4 regions of the Pseudomonas sp. B21-048 genome follow, and region 4 is predicted to be linked to each of the others. Evidence: predicted binding sites of a transcription regulator. Region 4 holds the regulator's gene; each other region holds the start of a gene.
The links. The regulator sigma-54, encoded in region 4, starts transcription at its own class of promoters, with help from an activator protein. The targets are predictions, from matches to a motif close to ANTGGCATNNANNTTGCTNT.
Positions count from the first base shown of each region.

Region 1: the regulator sigma-54 is predicted to act here: its motif matches at 2,240-2,259, upstream of LOY56_RS06985 (flagellar hook-length control protein FliK).
Region 2: the regulator sigma-54 is predicted to act here: its motif matches at 1,601-1,620, upstream of LOY56_RS08510 (CmpA/NrtA family ABC transporter substrate-binding protein).
Region 3: the regulator sigma-54 is predicted to act here: its motif matches at 2,126-2,145, upstream of LOY56_RS17425 (circularly permuted type 2 ATP-grasp protein).

Region 1 covers NZ_CP087168.1:1,528,969-1,533,262, forward strand. Annotated here, with positions in the region: gene LOY56_RS06970 (STAS domain-containing protein) at 1-103, shown strand, start outside; gene LOY56_RS06975 (fused response regulator/phosphatase) at 109-1,812, shown strand; gene LOY56_RS06980 (Hpt domain-containing protein) at 1,844-2,191, shown strand; gene LOY56_RS06985 (flagellar hook-length control protein FliK) at 2,297-3,664, shown strand; partial or broken gene LOY56_RS06990 (transposase) at 3,780-4,294, shown strand, end outside.
Region 2 covers NZ_CP087168.1:1,849,929-1,854,222, forward strand. Annotated here, with positions in the region: gene LOY56_RS08505 (ANTAR domain-containing response regulator) at 1-253, opposite strand, end outside; gene LOY56_RS08510 (CmpA/NrtA family ABC transporter substrate-binding protein) at 269-1,480, opposite strand; gene LOY56_RS08515 (quinone-dependent dihydroorotate dehydrogenase) at 1,710-2,729, shown strand; gene rmf (ribosome modulation factor) at 2,977-3,192, opposite strand; gene rlmKL (bifunctional 23S rRNA (guanine(2069)-N(7))-methyltransferase RlmK/23S rRNA (guanine(2445)-N(2))-methyltransferase RlmL) at 3,723-4,294, shown strand, end outside.
Region 3 covers NZ_CP087168.1:3,728,699-3,732,992, forward strand. Annotated here, with positions in the region: gene LOY56_RS17420 (alpha-E domain-containing protein) at 1-670, opposite strand, end outside; gene LOY56_RS17425 (circularly permuted type 2 ATP-grasp protein) at 683-2,092, opposite strand; gene LOY56_RS17430 (ribonuclease E inhibitor RraB) at 2,498-2,839, opposite strand; gene LOY56_RS17435 (hypothetical protein) at 3,055-3,288, opposite strand; gene speE (polyamine aminopropyltransferase) at 3,444-4,294, opposite strand, start outside.
Region 4 covers NZ_CP087168.1:919,365-923,658, forward strand. Annotated here, with positions in the region: gene rapZ (RNase adapter RapZ) at 1-699, opposite strand, end outside; gene ptsN (PTS IIA-like nitrogen regulatory protein PtsN) at 702-1,166, opposite strand; gene hpf (ribosome hibernation-promoting factor, HPF/YfiA family) at 1,179-1,487, opposite strand; gene LOY56_RS04070 (RNA polymerase factor sigma-54) at 1,567-3,060, opposite strand; gene lptB (LPS export ABC transporter ATP-binding protein) at 3,245-3,970, opposite strand; gene lptA (lipopolysaccharide transport periplasmic protein LptA) at 3,970-4,294, opposite strand, start outside.

The DNA.
Region 1 (4,294 bases), 610 kb from region 4:
CGCCGGTGGCGACAATTCCGATATTCGCGTCGTCAACAGCAGCACCGATGTGAAGAAAATCCTCGCCATCTCCAACTTCGACAAACTGTTCGACATCAGTTGATCGCCATGCAGCCGCTCGAGCCGCTGACGATTCTGATCGCTGAAGACAGCGCGGCCGATCGCCTGCTGCTGTCGACTATCGTCCGTCGTCAGGGTCATGAGGTGCTAACGGCTGCCAACGGCGCCGAGGCGGTCGAAGCGTTCCGCTCGCAGCGACCGCATCTGGTGCTGATGGACGCCATGATGCCGGTGATGGACGGCTTCGAGGCTGCACAACAAATCAAGGCGCTGGCCGGCGAAACCCTGGTGCCGATCATCTTTTTGACGTCGCTGACCGAAAGCGAAGCCTTGGCTCGTTGTCTGGAGGCCGGGGGCGACGATTTTCTGGCAAAGCCTTACAACCAGGTGATCCTCGCCGCCAAGATCAAGGCGATGGACCGCTTGCGACGCTTGCAAGCCACGGTGCTGGAGCAGCGCGACCTGATCGCCAGGCACCACGATTACCTGCTCAATGAACAACGGGTGGCCAAAGCCGTGTTCGACAAGGTCGCCCATTCCGGTTGCCTGAATGCCCCCAATATCCGTTACCTGCAATCGCCCTATGCGCTGTTCAATGGCGATCTGTTGCTGGCCGCGTTCACCCCGGCCGGCGACATGCACGTGCTGCTTGGCGATTTCACTGGCCACGGTTTGCCGGCCGCTGTTGGCGCCATGCCCCTGGCCGAAGTCTTCTACGGCATGACGGCCAAGGGCTACGGCTTGTCCGAAACCCTGCGCGAGATGAACGCCAAGCTCAAACGTATCCTGCCGGTGGACATGTTCTGCTGTGCGACCTTGCTGTGCCTGAGCTTTCAGCGAGGATCGGTGGAGGTCTGGAACGGTGGGATGCCGGACGGCTATTTACACAGTACCGCCAGCGGCGAACGTATCACTCTGGCGGCGCGGCACTTGCCGTTGGGCGTGCTGAGCCCGCCAACCTTCGATGACCGTACCGAGGTGTTCCCGATGGCTATCGGGGATCGGGTCTTTCTGTTGTCCGACGGAGTGATCGATACCTGCGATGCCAATGAACAATTGTTTGGGGTGGAGCGATTGGAGCAGGTGTTTGCAGCCAATCGTCAGCCTGATGCGCTGTTCGAGGAGATTGAACAGGCCCTGCGGGATTTTCGCGGCGAGGCTCGCGATGACGTGAGCATGGTTGAGGTCAGTCTGCTGAAGGCTGCGCAACTGAGTGCGCCAGCGCCGGTGTATTCCGACAGCGGCCAGTCCAGCCCGCTGGACTGGTCGGTGAGTTTCGAGTTCCGCGCCGCCACCCTCAAGCGCTTCAATCCGCTGCCGTACTTGTTGCAGTTGCTGCTTGAAGTGCATGGTCTGCGGGCTCAGAGTGGCGCGCTCTACAGTGTGCTGGCTGAGCTTTATTCCAACGCCCTGGAGCATGGCGTGCTGGGTCTGGATTCGAGCCTGAAACGCGATGCATCGGGTTTTGCGCGCTATTATCAGCAGCGCAATGCACGTCTGGACGATTTGCGGGACGGCTATGTTCGGGTGCATTTGCAGGTGATGCCAAAAGATGAGGGTGGTTGTTTGACGATCCAGGTCGAAGACAGTGGCAAGGGCTTCGATGTGGCGCGGGTGATGGAGCGTCCCGTCGATGGTGTCCGCCTGTCGGGACGTGGCGTCAGTTTGATCCGTCAGTTGAGCCATCATGCGCGCTGGACCGATAATGGGCGCAGTGCTCACGTAGAGTTCTTCTGGGAGGCTCTGGCCTGATCCCGGGCATTCTTGATCAAGGAGTGAACAAGTGGCTGACACACATCTGGACCGTGACGTGCTGAGCGCGTTGCAGGAAGTTATGGAGGACGGGTATCCAGAATTGCTTGATACCTTTCTCGCCGATTCCGAAGCGCGTTTGAGTCTGCTGCAGAAGGCTGACAACGCCGATCAGTTGGGCGCCGCTGCGCACAGCTTCAAAGGCAGTTGCAGCAACATGGGCGCTACCCGGCTGGCCGAGCTGTGTAATGAGTTGGAGCAGCGCGCAAAGCAAAAAAGCCTCGAAGGCATTGAAGCGCTGGTCGGAGAAATTGATGGCGAGTTCGCAATTGTCCGACCGCTCTACGAAGCGGAACGCCAGCGTTCCCTTGCTGAATAAATCAACCGTCCGGCGCTTTTAGCGGCCAGCGAGCAAAGCTGGCTCGACCCTTGCAGACAACTTGCTCAACTGTACCTACGATCCCAGTGCAGCGGAGACCGTTCTATGCCCGTTACCCCCAACATTCTTCTTCAGGCCGCCACACAGGCCAAGGCTCAAGCTGCGTCCGCCAATGCGCCGGCGCTGACGGCTGAGGCTGGGGACAAGGCGTCCAGCTTCGCTCGGGTCTACGCCAATCAGTCCCAGAACAAGCCCTCGGCCGTGGCGGACGGATCGGCTAAAGCTGCTCGCGACAAAGCGCCGGACAGCGCCGACATAAAGGACGTGAGCAACGACAAGTCTGCCGCCCCGGAACCGCCGGTTGCCGATAGCGGCAAATCCTTGCCCGCCGATAAACCGGCGCAGGCTGATGACAAGACGGCCAGCGATGACGCGCCGGATGCGGCCGAGACGGCGACGCAGGTAGTCGATACCGCGCCTGTCGATCCAGCCCTCGATCCGGCGTTGATGCAAGTGGTGCTGCCGGTGCTGTCAGCCCCCGTGCCGGAAACTCCACCCGTTGTCGCCACTGTGCAGTCAGCCGTCGAAGCACCCGTCGCAGCCGCTGTTACCGCGACAGCGACGCAGCCCGTTGCGACCGTCGATCCTGATTTCGATCCCGAAGCCGATCCTCTCGATGCGCTGCCGGCCGTGCGCTTGGCCATGGAGCAGGGCGGGCATGTTTCGGCCGCCAGCCAGGCTCAGCCAAAAGCGGCGCCGACCCAGGCTCACGTCGACGGCGAGCTGACCCCGGCACAGAACTTTGCCGTGGGCATGGCGAGCATGTTCGATGTGCAAGCCGACCAGGACAGCACCAGTCAGGACGGCGAAAAGGCTTTCAGTGGCCTGATCGATGACGGCCTCAAGGATCTCAAATCTGCTAGCAGCGATACCCGTGTCGATGACTTCGCCAATCGTCTGGCAGCTTTGACCCAGGCGGCAACGCCGAAAACTGCCAACGCATTGCCGGTGAATCAGCCAATCGCCATGCATCAGAGCGGTTGGACCGAGGAAGTGGTCAACCGGGTCATGTACCTGTCCAGTGCCAACCTCAAGGCGGCCGACATTCAATTGCAACCGGCCGAGCTGGGACGCCTCGATATTCGGGTGAACATGGTTCCCGATCAGCAGACCCAGGTGACCTTCATGAGTGCTCACCCCAGCGTTCGAGAAGCGCTCGATGGGCAAATGCATCGCCTGCGTGATCTGTTCGCGCAGCAAGGCATGGGGCAGGTCGACGTCAACGTTTCTGATCAATCCCGGGGCTGGCAGGGGCAGGGGCAGGAACAGGCTCAACAGGGGCAGGGTGGGCGTAGCAACGCCAGTGGCGGTCGCCTCGACGCTGCCGATGAAGAACTCCCTGCGACTGTCGCTGAAGTAGCCGCCAACACCACCAGTGTGATTGGCTCCAGCGCCGTCGATTATTACGCCTGATAAATCAGGGCGCCGCTCAAAAGATCGCAGGCTTCCAGACTGTGTGAAAACCTAGCCATTTGCGCAGCGATTCAAGAAAATGCCCCATCATTGAAAGATACGGGGCATTTTTGCTGTGGCGTATATCCAAGGTGAACCACGAAACCAGACCAGTCTATTCCCGGTTTCTCTGGAAGATTTAATACCTGAAGATCATCTCGTTCGCGTGATTGACGCCTATGTCGCAGGACTGGATCTTGTTCAATTGGGCTTCGGCAGGGCAACTCCCAAAGGCACAGGACGTCCCTCTTACGATCCTGCCGACCAGCTCAAACTGTATCTCTACGGCTATTTCCAGCGGATTCGCTCCTCGCGCCGACTTGAAGCCGAGTGCCAACGCAACGTCGAAGTCATGTGGCTGATCAATCGACTCAAGCTCGACTTTAAAACCATTGCCGACTTTCGTCGGGACAACAAAACCGCGTTCATTGCCACGTGCCGGGCCTTTGTCCAATTCTGCCGCGCGGTCGGTTTGATTGCGGGCGACCTGGTTGCCATCGATGGCAGTAAATTTCGGACGGTGGCGTCTGCACGACGGCATCTGAATCTCAAACAGCTCAAGCTCCAGGAGGAAAAGCTGGACAAGCGCAT
Region 2 (4,294 bases), 930 kb from region 4:
GGTCGTGCTCGTCGGTGAACATCACGATCGGCCGTGGTTGATCGCGGGTCACCAGCACCACTTGCTCCATCACATCGCGGCTCGGTGACTCGGTATCGATCAGGATCACGTCCGGACGCACCGTTTCGACGCGCGCGGGCAGGTCAATGGTCAGGCCGGACTCGTCGATGACCTCGAACCCGGCTTCGGTCAGAGCCGCCTTCAGACGCCCGACTTTTTTCGCAGTGTCATTGATCAGCAGGATACGCAACATATTCGTAGGCTCCTGTCAGCGGCTGGCGAGAAGGGGAGCGCTGTCGCTCATGGCGTTCAGCGTAAAGCTGCGGGCATAGCCGGCCGGGTCCGAGCCGTCCCAGACTTTGCCGTCGATCAGTTGACTGCTGCGCATTTCCTGACGCCGGGCGGGCACGCCGACAGCGGTGGCGGCCTCACGGTATAAGTCTAGTTGCTGGACCTGACGGGCCACGCCGAGGTAATCCGGGTCGTCACGCAACAAACCCCAGCGCCGGAACTGGGTCATGAACCACATACCGTCGGACAGATACGGAAAATTGACCTCGCCACCACCGTGGAAACGCATGGCGTGCGGGTCTTGCCAGCGATTGCCCAAACCATCGGCGTAGTCACCGAGCAAGCGCGGTTCGATGCAGTCGAGCGGTGCATCCAGATACTCGGGCGCACTCAACAGTTGCGCGGTGCTGCGGCGATTTTCGTGGCTGGCTTCGATGAATCGGCTGGCTTCGAGGATCGCCATCACCAATGCCCGTGCGGTATTGGGGTATTGCTCGACAAAGGCGCGGGTGCAGCCGAGGACCTTTTCCGGGTGATCGGGCCAGAGTGTCTGGCTGGTGGCCATGGTAAACCCGAGATTCTGCTGCACCGCACTGGCCGCCCAGGGCTCGCCGACGCAGAAACCGTCGATGCGCCCGGCTTGCAGGTGCGCGACCATTTGCGGCGGCGGCACCACCACGCTGTCGACATCCTGCAATGGATGAATACCCTGACTCGCGAGCCAGTAATACAGCCACATGGCGTGGGTGCCCGTAGGAAATGTCTGGGCGAAGGTCAGTTTTGGGCGACTTTGGTGCACATGCAGGTGAAGTGCTTCAGGACTGGTCACGCCCAAGGCCTGCAAACTGTGGGAGAGGTTGATGCTCTGGCCGTTCTGGTTCAGACCCATGAGCACTGCCATGTCGGTGGAAGCTACGCCGCCGATCCCCAGATGCACGGCGTAAATCAGGCCGTACAGGCTGTGGGCGGCGTCGAGTTCGCCGCTGACCAGTTTGTCGCGCAGGTTGGCCCAGGACGATTGGCGCTTGAGGTTCAGGGTCAGGCCGTACGGTTGGGCGAAGCCCTGAGTGGCCGCGACCACCACCGAGGCGCAGTCGCTCAGGGCCATGAAGCCGAGGTTGATGGCGGTTTTTTCCGGGGCATCGCTGCCATTGACCCAGGCCAGTGGGCCGGCTGATGGTTCGTTCATCGATTTCGCACCTTCCATAAAAAAGCGTCGTCCCAAGGCCCTTGCGTGGGCAAAGCCGGGTGACGACGCCATTGTCCTTCCACTCATCCCGCCGTTGGCATGAGTGCTGATGCCTGTGACGGTGCAAGGCATATGCCATCGCGGGTTGATTTTGTTGCGCGCCTCGCGTGAAGCCCTGATGCGCGGCTATAATCGCCGCCTCTCATCGCCAACCGAGTCAAGCCTGCCCATGTACACCCTGGCCCGTCAGCTGTTGTTCAAACTTTCCCCGGAAACCTCCCACGATCTGTCCCTGGACCTGATCGGCGCGGGCGGGCGTTTGGGCCTCAACGGTCTGCTGTGCAAGGCACCGGCGAAACTGCCGGTGACAGTCATGGGCCTGGAGTTCCCGAACCCGGTGGGTTTGGCGGCCGGTCTGGACAAAAACGGTGCGGCAATCGATGGCTTTGCCCAATTGGGTTTCGGTTTTGTCGAAATCGGCACCATCACTCCGCGCCCGCAACCGGGCAACCCGAAACCACGGATTTTCCGCTTGCCGGACGCTGAGGCGATCATCAACCGCATGGGCTTCAACAACCTCGGCGTCGATCACTTGCTCGCTCGCGTGGCGGCGGCCAAGTACAAGGGCGTGCTGGGCATCAATATCGGCAAGAATTTCGATACACCGGTTGAGCGTGCGGTCGATGACTACCTGATCTGCTTGGACAAGGTCTATGCCCATGCCAGCTACGTGACGGTCAATGTCAGTTCGCCGAACACCCCGGGCCTGCGCAGCTTGCAATTCGGCGATTCGCTCAAGCAGTTGCTCGCCGACCTGGCCACGCGCCGGGCGGAACTGGCCCTGCGTCATGGCAAGCATGTTCCGCTGGCGATCAAGATCGCGCCGGACATGACCGACGAAGAAACCGCTCAAGTCGCCCAAGCGTTGATCGAAACCGGGATGGATGCGGTGATTGCCACCAACACCACCCTGAGCCGCGTTGGTGTCGAAGGCCTGGAACATGGTGACGAGGCGGGCGGGTTGTCCGGTGCACCGGTTCGTGACAAGAGCACTCACACGGTGAAGGTGCTGGCGGCGGAACTGGCCGGTCGCTTGCCGATCATCGCTGTGGGCGGCATCACCGAAGGCAAGCACGCGGCTGAGAAAATCGCCGCGGGTGCGAGTTTGGTGCAGCTTTACTCTGGCTTCATCTATAAGGGCCCGGCGCTGATTCGTGAATCGGTGGATGCCATCGCCGCGCTGCGCTAACCCCTGTGGGAGCGGGCTTGCTCGCGAAAGCGTTGGGTCAGTCAACATCATTCTTGAATGTTAAATCGCTTTCGCGAGCAAGCCCGCTCCCACAGGTAATGTGTTTGCAGCTCGAGATTGAGTTTCTGGCAGGCATAAAAAAGGGCTCCTCGAAGGAGCCCCTGGGCCGAAGCCCGCCGTCCGGATGGGACGTGCGTGGTTAAGTCGTAGCGTAATCAGATTGTCGTGTCGGAGTGTGTGCCCTGTATTAACCGACGGCGTGAAGTTCGTTGAGTCTGTGGATTCCCGCAGTGCCGGTCATACCGTCCCAGTTGTCGCCGCGTCCTTCTCGCCAGCCATTGATCCAGGCTTGGCGTACCGACGGTAGAGTAAAAGGGCAAAGCTCACGGGATTTACCACCAACGCCATATTGATATCCGCGCAAAAATGCTCTTTCCAACGGATCACGCTTAAGTCTTCTCATAGGGTGTTGCCCTCACTTGTTGACTGTATTTATCGCGTCGACCTCAATCGAGGTCAGGCAGAAAAATCCTGCCGTTGGCGGCTCGCTGCCGGCGTCGCGAGCCAAGGTGTTGACGCCGTTGCGACGTCAACCTGTGTTGAGTTCTAACCAATGCGTCACATCGAGGGAATGATCGTTTTGTCATAAGAACGTAACCATAAAGATGCTATGGCCATAAGTAACACGATATTTGTCCCGTGTTTATTGGCCAAACACCGGTATGATCGGCCCTGCGCGGGATGAGAGGGTTGAGGCCTTTAACGAGAATGACACCCGTTCACTTGGGGACTATTCGACGAAGGGTCGACTTATGACATTTTGTTGCATCAACTTTTATATCTGTCCTGGCATCTAAGCTCTTTTAACCCGAGCAGTCAGGGTGGGACGGCACACCTTCGTGCCACGCGGGCGTTCTGTTAGAAAAACGCCTGATTGAAAACCGGATCGGCAATGCGTTGCCGGTTCACTTAGCTAAAGGCTCTGGAATTACCATGTCCGATCGTTTCGAACTCTTCCTCACTTGCCCCAAAGGCCTTGAAGGCCTGCTCATCGAGGAAGCCGTCGGGCTTGGCCTTGAGGAAGCACGTGAGCACACCTCGGCTGTGCGCGGCATGGCCACCATGGAAACCGCCTATCGCCTGTGTCTGTGGTCGCGTCTGGCGAACCGCGTGCTGCTGGTGCTCAAGCGTTTCCCGATGAAGGACGCCGAAGACCTCTACCACGGCGTGCTGGATATCGAGTGGCAAGACCACATGCTCAACGATGGCACCCTGGCCGTCGAATTCAGCGGTCACGGTTCGGGTATCGACAACACGCACTTCGGCGCTTTGAAGGTCAAGGATGCGATCGTCGATAAACTGCGCACCCCGCAAGGCGATCGTCCGTCCATCGACAAGCTCAACCCCGACCTGCGCATTCACCTGCGCCTGGACCGTGGCGAAGCGATTTTGTCCCTCGACCTTTCCGGCCACAGCCTGCACCAGCGCGGTTACCGCTTGCAGCAGGGCGCGGCGCCGCTGAAGGAAAACCTCGCGGCGGCGATTCTGATCCGTTCCGGCTGGCC
Region 3 (4,294 bases), 2.8 Mb from region 4:
CGTCGCGGTAAATCTCGGTGTAAGCCTCAAACGACGACAAGGCCCGCAGCAAGGCGCTCCACTGGTAATACGCGTGGGCCGTGCCGTCGCTGACCGCTTCGGCCTGATCGCCGGCCATTTCGTAACGGGCGTCGAGCAGGCGCAAGGTGTTGTCAGCCCTTTCGATAAAAGTCCCCAGACGAATGAACCGGAACGCGTCGTTACGCATGATGGTGCCGTAGGACGCGCCGCGGAACAGGTGGGAACGTTCCTTGATCCACTCACAGAAACGGCTCATGCCGTAGCGACTCAAGCCCTGCTCGGCGATCCCGCGAATTTCCAGCCAGGTAGCGTTGATGTTCTCCCACATGTCGGCGGTGATTCGCCCTCGCACCGCATGGGCGCTGGCGCGCGCGGCACCGAGGCAGCTGTAGATGCTCGCCGGGTTGGCCGCATCCAAAGCGAAAAAGTGCAGCAGCCGTTCGGCATGCAGATCGCCGTGACGCTCCAGGTAATCGTCCAGAGTGCCGGTGATCAGCAACGGCATGGCGAGTTCATGCAAGCCATCACCACGACCGTCCTGAGGCATCAGGGACAGCGAATAACTGATATCGAGCATCCGTGCGAGGTTTTCCGCCCGCTCCAGGTAACGCGACATCCAATACAGATCCGAGGCAGTTCTACTTAACATGGCAAGCTTCCTTCAATCCTCGACCACCCAGGTGTCCTTGGTTCCGCCGCCCTGGGAGGAATTCACCACCAGGGAGCCTTCACGCAAGGCAACACGGGTCAAACCGCCGGGCACAACCCGGGTTTCGCGGCCAGACAATACAAACGGACGCAGGTCGATATGGCGTGGAGCGATACCGTTTTCGACAAAGGTCGGACAGGTTGATAAAGACAACGTCGGTTGGGCGATGTACGCGTGGGGCTTGGCTTTGATCCGCTCACGGAAAGATTCGATTTCCGCTGCCGTCGCCGCCGGTCCCACCAGCATTCCGTAGCCGCCGGAACCCTGGGTTTCCTTGACCACCAGCTCTGAAAGATTGGCCAGCACGTGGGACAGTTCCGAGGGATTACGACACTGCCATGTCGGCACGTTCTTCAGGATCGGCTCTTCATCCAGGTAGAAACGAATCATGTCCGTGACGAAGGGATATACCGATTTGTCGTCCGCGACCCCGGTGCCGATGGCATTCGCCAGTACCACGTTACCGGAGCGGTAGGACGACAGCAGACCTGGCACGCCGAGCATCGAATCCGGGTTGAATGCCAACGGATCGAGGAAGGCATCGTCGAGGCGACGGTAGATCACGTCGACGGCTTTCGGCCCGTCCGTGGTGCGCATGAACACCTTGTCATCGCGCACGAACAGGTCCGCGCCTTCCACCAGTTCAACGCCCATTTCCCGGGCCAGAAATGCATGCTCGAAAAACGCGCTGTTGAAGCGCCCCGGCGTCAGCACCACCACGCTCGGGTTGTCGATCGGGCTGGAGCTTTTCAGGGTGTCGAGCAACAGGTTCGGATAGTGGTCGATCGGTGCAATGCGCTGGGCAGCGAACAACTCGGGGAACAATCGCATCATCATCTTGCGGTCTTCGAGCATGTAGCTCACGCCGCTGGGTGTACGAAGATTGTCTTCGAGCACGTAGTACGTGCCGTCGCCATCGCGCACCAGGTCGACGCCGGAAATGTGCGAATAGATATCGCGGTGCAGATCCAGCCCTTGCATCGCCAACTGGTATTGCTCGTTGGCCAGCACTTGCTCGGCCGGGATGATGCCGGCCTTGATGATGCGCTGCTCGTGATAGAGGTCGGCAAGGAACATGTTCAATGCCTTGACCCGCTGAATGCAGCCGCGCTCGACAATCCGCCACTCGCTGGCGGGGATACTACGGGGAATGGTGTCGAAGGGAATCAGGCGCTCTGTCCCTTGCTCATCACCATAGAGCGTGAAGGTAATCCCGGCACGATGAAATAACAGATCGGCCTCGCGTCGCCGTTGTGCCAAAAGCTCGTCAGGCGTTTCGGCCAGCCAATGGGCAAACTCCCGATAATGCGGGCGGACCTGGCCGCCGGCATCGTACATCTCATCAAAATAGGTGCGGATCATGCCGTACTCCTTGTCACTCCGGACATCCAGGCCTTCGCAAGGCCCGTGCCATCGGCATAAACGCTTTGATATCAATCAGTTGGAGAATGACGCTGCACGCACCGCACCAATCCTGTGCGGTAAATGCCCCAACCTGATCGCCCCCGCCTCATGGCGAAGCAATGCTGTCGCCTATCAGCAGCATAGCCAGAGTTGATTTCACTGCCCGGGGGCGATGCGGATAATCGGCGCATTCGCTGGAAAACTTATCGCTCTTCCCTTTTAGCCGCCTGTTTAGGTGGCTTTTTTTTGCGTTTTTGAAACGTTATGAATCAAAAACACGATCTTTGGCCTTTTCAAACCGCGAGAACGAAAACGGCCAACCCAAAGGTCAGCCGTTGCTGAGTGTTGTCACTGTTCATAAAGTTATGCGAGTAACCCTCGTACCTCCTGCTTGACGCCCCATCCTTCGATGATACCGCCCAGAGGCTCGACCACCGCCTCGAAGTCCTGTTCAAAGTCGCCGATCCCGTCGTAGGTGGCGTACATCACTTTGCTCAGTTCCAGATGCCACGCGCCGTCGTCGCGCACGCTGATCTGGGCATTCAAGGATTCACCACTGAAATGACCTGCCGCCCTGCGTGCCCGCTCCTCGTCCGGGAAAATGGCGTAGAACTCGATGGGATGGAATCGTGAAAAGTCGAAACCGCCTTCTTTCATGCGGCGCAGCACGCTGCTGCTGATGTCTTCTTGATAGGCTGTGCTCATGAAACGTCCCCCTCAGACTGATGGATAGACTTTCCGTATTCCCTGCACTTTCAACCGATGGGTGAGAGCGATACGGCAACGGAGGTTGCCGACGGGAAACAAGCATGTAGCTGACAAGACCAGACCTTAGCGAGTCATTCGCTGATCTCGCTTGCAGAGTAGCCTTAAGACAGAGGCGCTGCCAAGGCCTGGTTGTGAATGTGACAGGGGGTGTATCAGATCGGGGTAATACTGATGATTTCAATGCTGTTCTGGGATTTCAGACTTTTGACGGTCGGATCGTCGGTACGACCCTCCAGATCATTGAGATCCAGTTCGGCAGCGACCGGCAGGCACCGGGCGCGAATGAGTTTGGCGGCTTGCTCGCTGTTCGGGCATTCCTCGCACTCGAAAAGTTCGTCCACTGTTTCACCGTGATCATCCACGAAAGTGATTTTCCACTTTTGCATCGGTGCCTCCTCGATAAAACCCATGGATGGGCTTACAAGTATCTGGACTTTTGCCCTGAGTGATCGTTCAAACGGATTACAACGCGCAAGCATGAAAGGCATAGAAACGGTAGGGGCTGAGCTTGCTCAGCTCCTACCGGGGTTATGCGTACATTTTAGTCGTTGCTGGGTTTGTTCACCGCTTGCAGCACATATTGCGGCAAGGCGAAGGCACCGATGTGGATTTCCGGGTTGTAGTAGCGAGTGATGATGCCGCTGCCAGCGAACCGCTGTTGGAGGATTTCGCGGGACAATTTGCGATAGGCGGTATTGGTTGCGCCCCAGGCGAAGGTCATCGCGCCACCGATGTAGGTCGGCACGGCCGCCTGATAGAAGTGCCAGTCCGGGAACAGGCTGCGCAGACGGCCGGCGGTGGTTTTGACTTCTTCGATTTGCATGAACGGAGTGCCGTTCTGGGTCACCAGAATGCCGCCTTCGTTCAGGCAGCGACGGCAAGCCTGGTAGAAATTTTCGGAGAACAGCACTTCACCCGGGCCGATCGGATCGGTGGAGTCAGAAATGATCACGTCGAACTTTTCGGTGGTGGTGGCGACGAAACGCATGCCGTCGTCGATCACCAGGTTCAGGCGTGGATCATCGAATGCACCCTTGGAGTGGTTCGGCAGGAATTCCTTGCACATGTCGACCACAGTGCCGTCGATCTCGACCATGGTGATGTGCTCGATGCTGCGGTGCTTGGCCACTTCACGCAGCATGCCGCCGTCGCCGCCGCCAATGATCAGTACGCGCTTGGCGGTGCCATGGGCGAGGATCGGCACGTGGGTGAGCATTTCGTGATAGATGAATTCGTCGGCTTCTGTGGTCTGGATCACGCCGTCCAGTGCCATTACCCGGCCCATGCGCGGGTTCTCGAAAATCACCAGATGCTGGTGTTCGGTGCGCACTTCGTGCAGCAGTTTTTCCATGCGAAAACGCTGGCCATAGCCTTCGTAGAGGGTTTCCAGGT
Region 4 (4,294 bases):
CTTGAGCAAATATGAGGAAATGTCCTGGAACATTTCTTCGACATCCGGCTGTGCCGCCAGGTATTCGGCTACCGGTTGATCGAGCCCGGACTGTGCCCGTAGCTCCGGCTTCCAATAAGGGTTGGGCAGACAGCGCACGTCGAATACCAGATCGGCATCCACCGGCATGCCACGCTTGAACCCGAAAGATTCCACCAGGAACGCAGTACCAGGCTCCGGCTGATTCAGCAGGCGCAGCTTGATGGTATCGCGTAGCTGATACAGGTTCAGATTGGTGGTATTGACCTTGAGGTCGGCCAGATCGGCGATAGGTCCCAGTAGATTGGTTTCGTCCTGTATCGCCTCAGCCAATGAGCGATTGGCGCTGCTCAGCGGGTGGCGGCGGCGAGTTTCGGAAAAACGTTTGAGCAAGGTTTCTTCGTCGGCGTCCAGGTACAGCACATCGCACTGGATGTGCCGGCTGCGGACCTCTTCCAGCAATTCGGGAAACCGTGACAGATGGCTCGGCAGGTTGCGCGCGTCGATGGACACGGCCACCAGCGGTTGTGCCAGTTCGGTGTGAATCAGCGCGCGTTCGGCCAGTTCCGGCAGCAAGCCGGCAGGCAGGTTGTCGATGCAATAGTAGCCGTTGTCCTCGAGCACATCGAGGGCGGTACTTTTACCTGAGCCGGAGCGGCCACTGACGATGATCAGGCGCATGATTAGTGACCGTTTTGCTCGTCCAGGACAACCTGATACAAGGCTTCGTTGCTCGGGGCGCTGCGCAGTTTTTCACGCACTTCCTTGCGATCAAGCATGCTGGCGATCTGGCGGAGCAATTCCAGGTGTGCATCGGTGGCGGCTTCCGGGACCAGCAGCACAAACAGCAGGTCAACCGGGGCGCCATCAATGGCGTCGAAATCGATAGGGGCTTCCAGGTGCAGCAGCGCACTGATTGGCGAGGTGCAGCCTTTGAGCCGGCAGTGGGGGATGGCGATGCCGTTGCCGAAACCGGTAGAACCGAGTTTCTCACGGGCAATCAGGGCCTCGAAGACGTCCTGCATTTCCAGATCCGGTACTTCGCGGTGGATAAGGTTGGCAATTTGCTCGAGGGCTTTCTTTTTACTGCCACCCGGCGCGTTCACTTGGGAACGGCCGGGGGTCAGGATGGTTTCTAGTCGGATCATGGATTGGGGGTGTTAGCGACCGGTCGCGCCCTGGAGGAGGCTCTGGGTCTTTTCCTTATGCTTTTTGAGTTGGCGATCCAGCTTGTCGGTCAGCAGGTCGATGGCGGCATACATGTCCGTATGCTCGGCATTGGCGACCACTTCTCCGCCGGGAATATGCAGCGTGGCTTCGATTTTCTGCAGCAGTTTTTCGACGTTCATCGTGACTTGCACATTGGTGATCTTGTCGAAATGCCTCTCTAATCGGTCGAGTTTTTCGCCGATGTAGGTGCGCAGGGGTTCGGTCACTTCCAGTTGGTGTCCACTGATGTTGACTTGCATACAGCTTCTCCTTCGTTGCCAGTGCATAAAGCGGCAGGCAGAAATGCCTGCCACTGGAACGCTGTGGCGAGCCCGGCGGTTACATCAACCGCTTCCGTTCGCTGGAAGGCGCGATCCCCAGGGATTCGCGGTACTTGGCGACGGTGCGACGGGCTACCTGAATGCCTTGTGCCTCCAGTAAACCAGCGATCTTGCTGTCACTCAACGGCTTTTTCTGATTTTCCGCGGCAACCAGTTTTTTGATGATCGCGCGAATCGCCGTGGACGAGCATTCACCGCCTTCGGAGGTGCTGACGTGACTGGAAAAAAAGTATTTCAGTTCATAGATGCCCCGTGGGGTATGCATGAATTTTTGCGTGGTCACCCGTGAAATCGTCGATTCGTGCATGCCCACCGCTTCGGCGATGTCATGCAGCACCAGCGGCTTCATGGCTTCGTCGCCGTATTCAAGAAAGCCGCGCTGATGCTCGACGATCTGGGTGGCGACTTTCATCAGGGTTTCATTGCGGCTTTGCAGGCTCTTGATGAACCAACGAGCTTCCTGCAGCTGATTGCGCATGAAGGTATTGTCAGCGCTGGTATCGGCACGACGTACGAAACCGGCGTATTGGGCGTTGACCCGTAGGCGTGGTACCGACTCCTGGTTCAGCTCCACCAGCCAGCGCTCGTTGTCCTTGCGCACGATCACATCGGGCACGACGTATTCGGCTTCGGCTGACTCGATCTGCGAGCCCGGGCGCGGGTTGAGGCTCTGGACCAATTCGATGACCTGACGCAGTTCATCTTCCTTGAGCTTCATGCGGCGCATCAGCTGGCTGTAGTCGCGGCCGCCGAGCAGGTCGATGTAGTCGGTGACCAGGCGCTTGGCCTCGGCCAGCCAAGGGGTCTTGGCGGGCAGCTGGCGCAGTTGCAGCAGCAGGCATTCACCGAGGTTGCGAGCACCGATGCCGGCGGGTTCGAATTGTTGGATGCGGTGCAGGACGGCTTCGATTTCGTCCAGTTCGATGTCCAGTTCCGGGTCGAACGCTTCGAGGATTTCCTCGAGGGTTTCGTCCAGGTATCCCTGATTGTTGATGCAGTCGATCAGGGTCACGGCGATCAGGCGATCGGTGTCGGACATCGGTGCCAGGTTCAGTTGCCAGAGCAAATGGCTTTGCAGGCTTTCACCGACCGATGTGCGGGTGGTGAAATCCCACTCGTCGTCATCGTTGCTCGGCAGGCTGCTGGCGCTGGTCTGGTAGACGTCTTCCCAGGCCGTGTCGACGGGCAATTCGTTAGGAATGCGCTCATTCCAGTCGCCTTCTTCGAGGTTATCCACCGTTGGGGCGGTTTCCTGGTAGGAGGGTTCCTGAATGTCGGCGTTGGGTTTCTGTTCGGCGCTATCGGCCAAGGGGTCGGCGTTATCGAAGTCGTCGCCTTCTTCCTGGCGTTCGAGCATCGGATTGGACTCCAGGGCCTCCTGGATTTCCTGTTGCAGGTCCAGGGTCGACAATTGGAGCAGGCGGATGGCCTGTTGCAGCTGCGGTGTCATCGTCAGCTGCTGGCCCATTCTCAAGACTAGCGATGGTTTCATGGCAGGGGCTTAACACCTTATTCGCCGGCGCACATGCGCCATCCACTACAGGGCGCCGAAGCGCCAAACATAAGCAAATTATATGCCCGAAACTGAAGTGTTTGCCTAGAGCGCTGTAACAATAAAAAGTTATTGATTTTTTATTGAAGTCAGCGCTCTCTCGGCGGCCCGGGCACCTGAGTGCTTACAGGCGGAACTCATGACCCAGATACACTTCCTTGACCAGTTCATTGGCCAGGATGGTGGCGGAGTCACCTTCAGCGATCAGTTGACCATCGTTGACGATGTAGGCGGTTTCGCAGATATCCAGGGTTTCACGGACGTTGTGGTCCGTGATCAGCACACCAATGCCTTTGGCCTTGAGATGATGAATGATCTGCTTGATGTCGCCCACCGAAATAGGGTCCACACCGGCGAAGGGTTCGTCGAGGAGGATGAATTTCGGATTGGTGGCCAGCGCCCGGGCGATTTCCACGCGGCGGCGTTCACCACCGGACAGGCTCATGCCGAGGTTGTCGCGTATGTGGTGGATGTGAAATTCCTGCAGCAGGCTTTCCAGCTCCTGGCGACGACCGGCCTTGTCGAGTTCCTTGCGGGTCTCGAGGATGGCCATGATGTTGTCGGCCACCGACAGTTTGCGGAAGATCGACGCTTCTTGCGGAAGATAACCGATACCCGCCTTCGCACGACCGTGCATAGGCTGGTGGCTCACGTCCAGGTCATCGATCAGGACGCGGCCCTGATCGGCCTGCACCAAGCCGACAATCATATAGAAGCAAGTGGTTTTACCGGCACCGTTAGGACCAAGCAGGCCGACGATCTGACCGCTGTCGATGGACAGGCTGACGTCGCGCACGACCTGACGGCTCTTGTAGCTCTTGGCCAGATGCTGAGCTTTCAGAGTTGCCATTACTGGGCCTTTTGCTCGTCGGTTTTCTTCTTCGGCTGGATCACCATGTCGATGCGAGGACGCGCTTCGGTGACCTTGTTGCCCGTGGCGCGACCGGCACTCGCAAGCTTTTTGACCGTGTCGTAGACGATTTTCTCGCCTTGGGTAACGTTGTTGTCCTTATCGATGACTTTGGCGCGATCGATCAGTACAACGCGATTTTGCGAGGCGTGGTACTGGATAGTCACTCCGTAACCCTGAACCGGCTTGGTGTCGCCCGCCGTTTGCAGTTGCTCGAAGTAGGCGAGGTTGCCCACCGAAGTCACCACGTCGATGTCTCCGGCC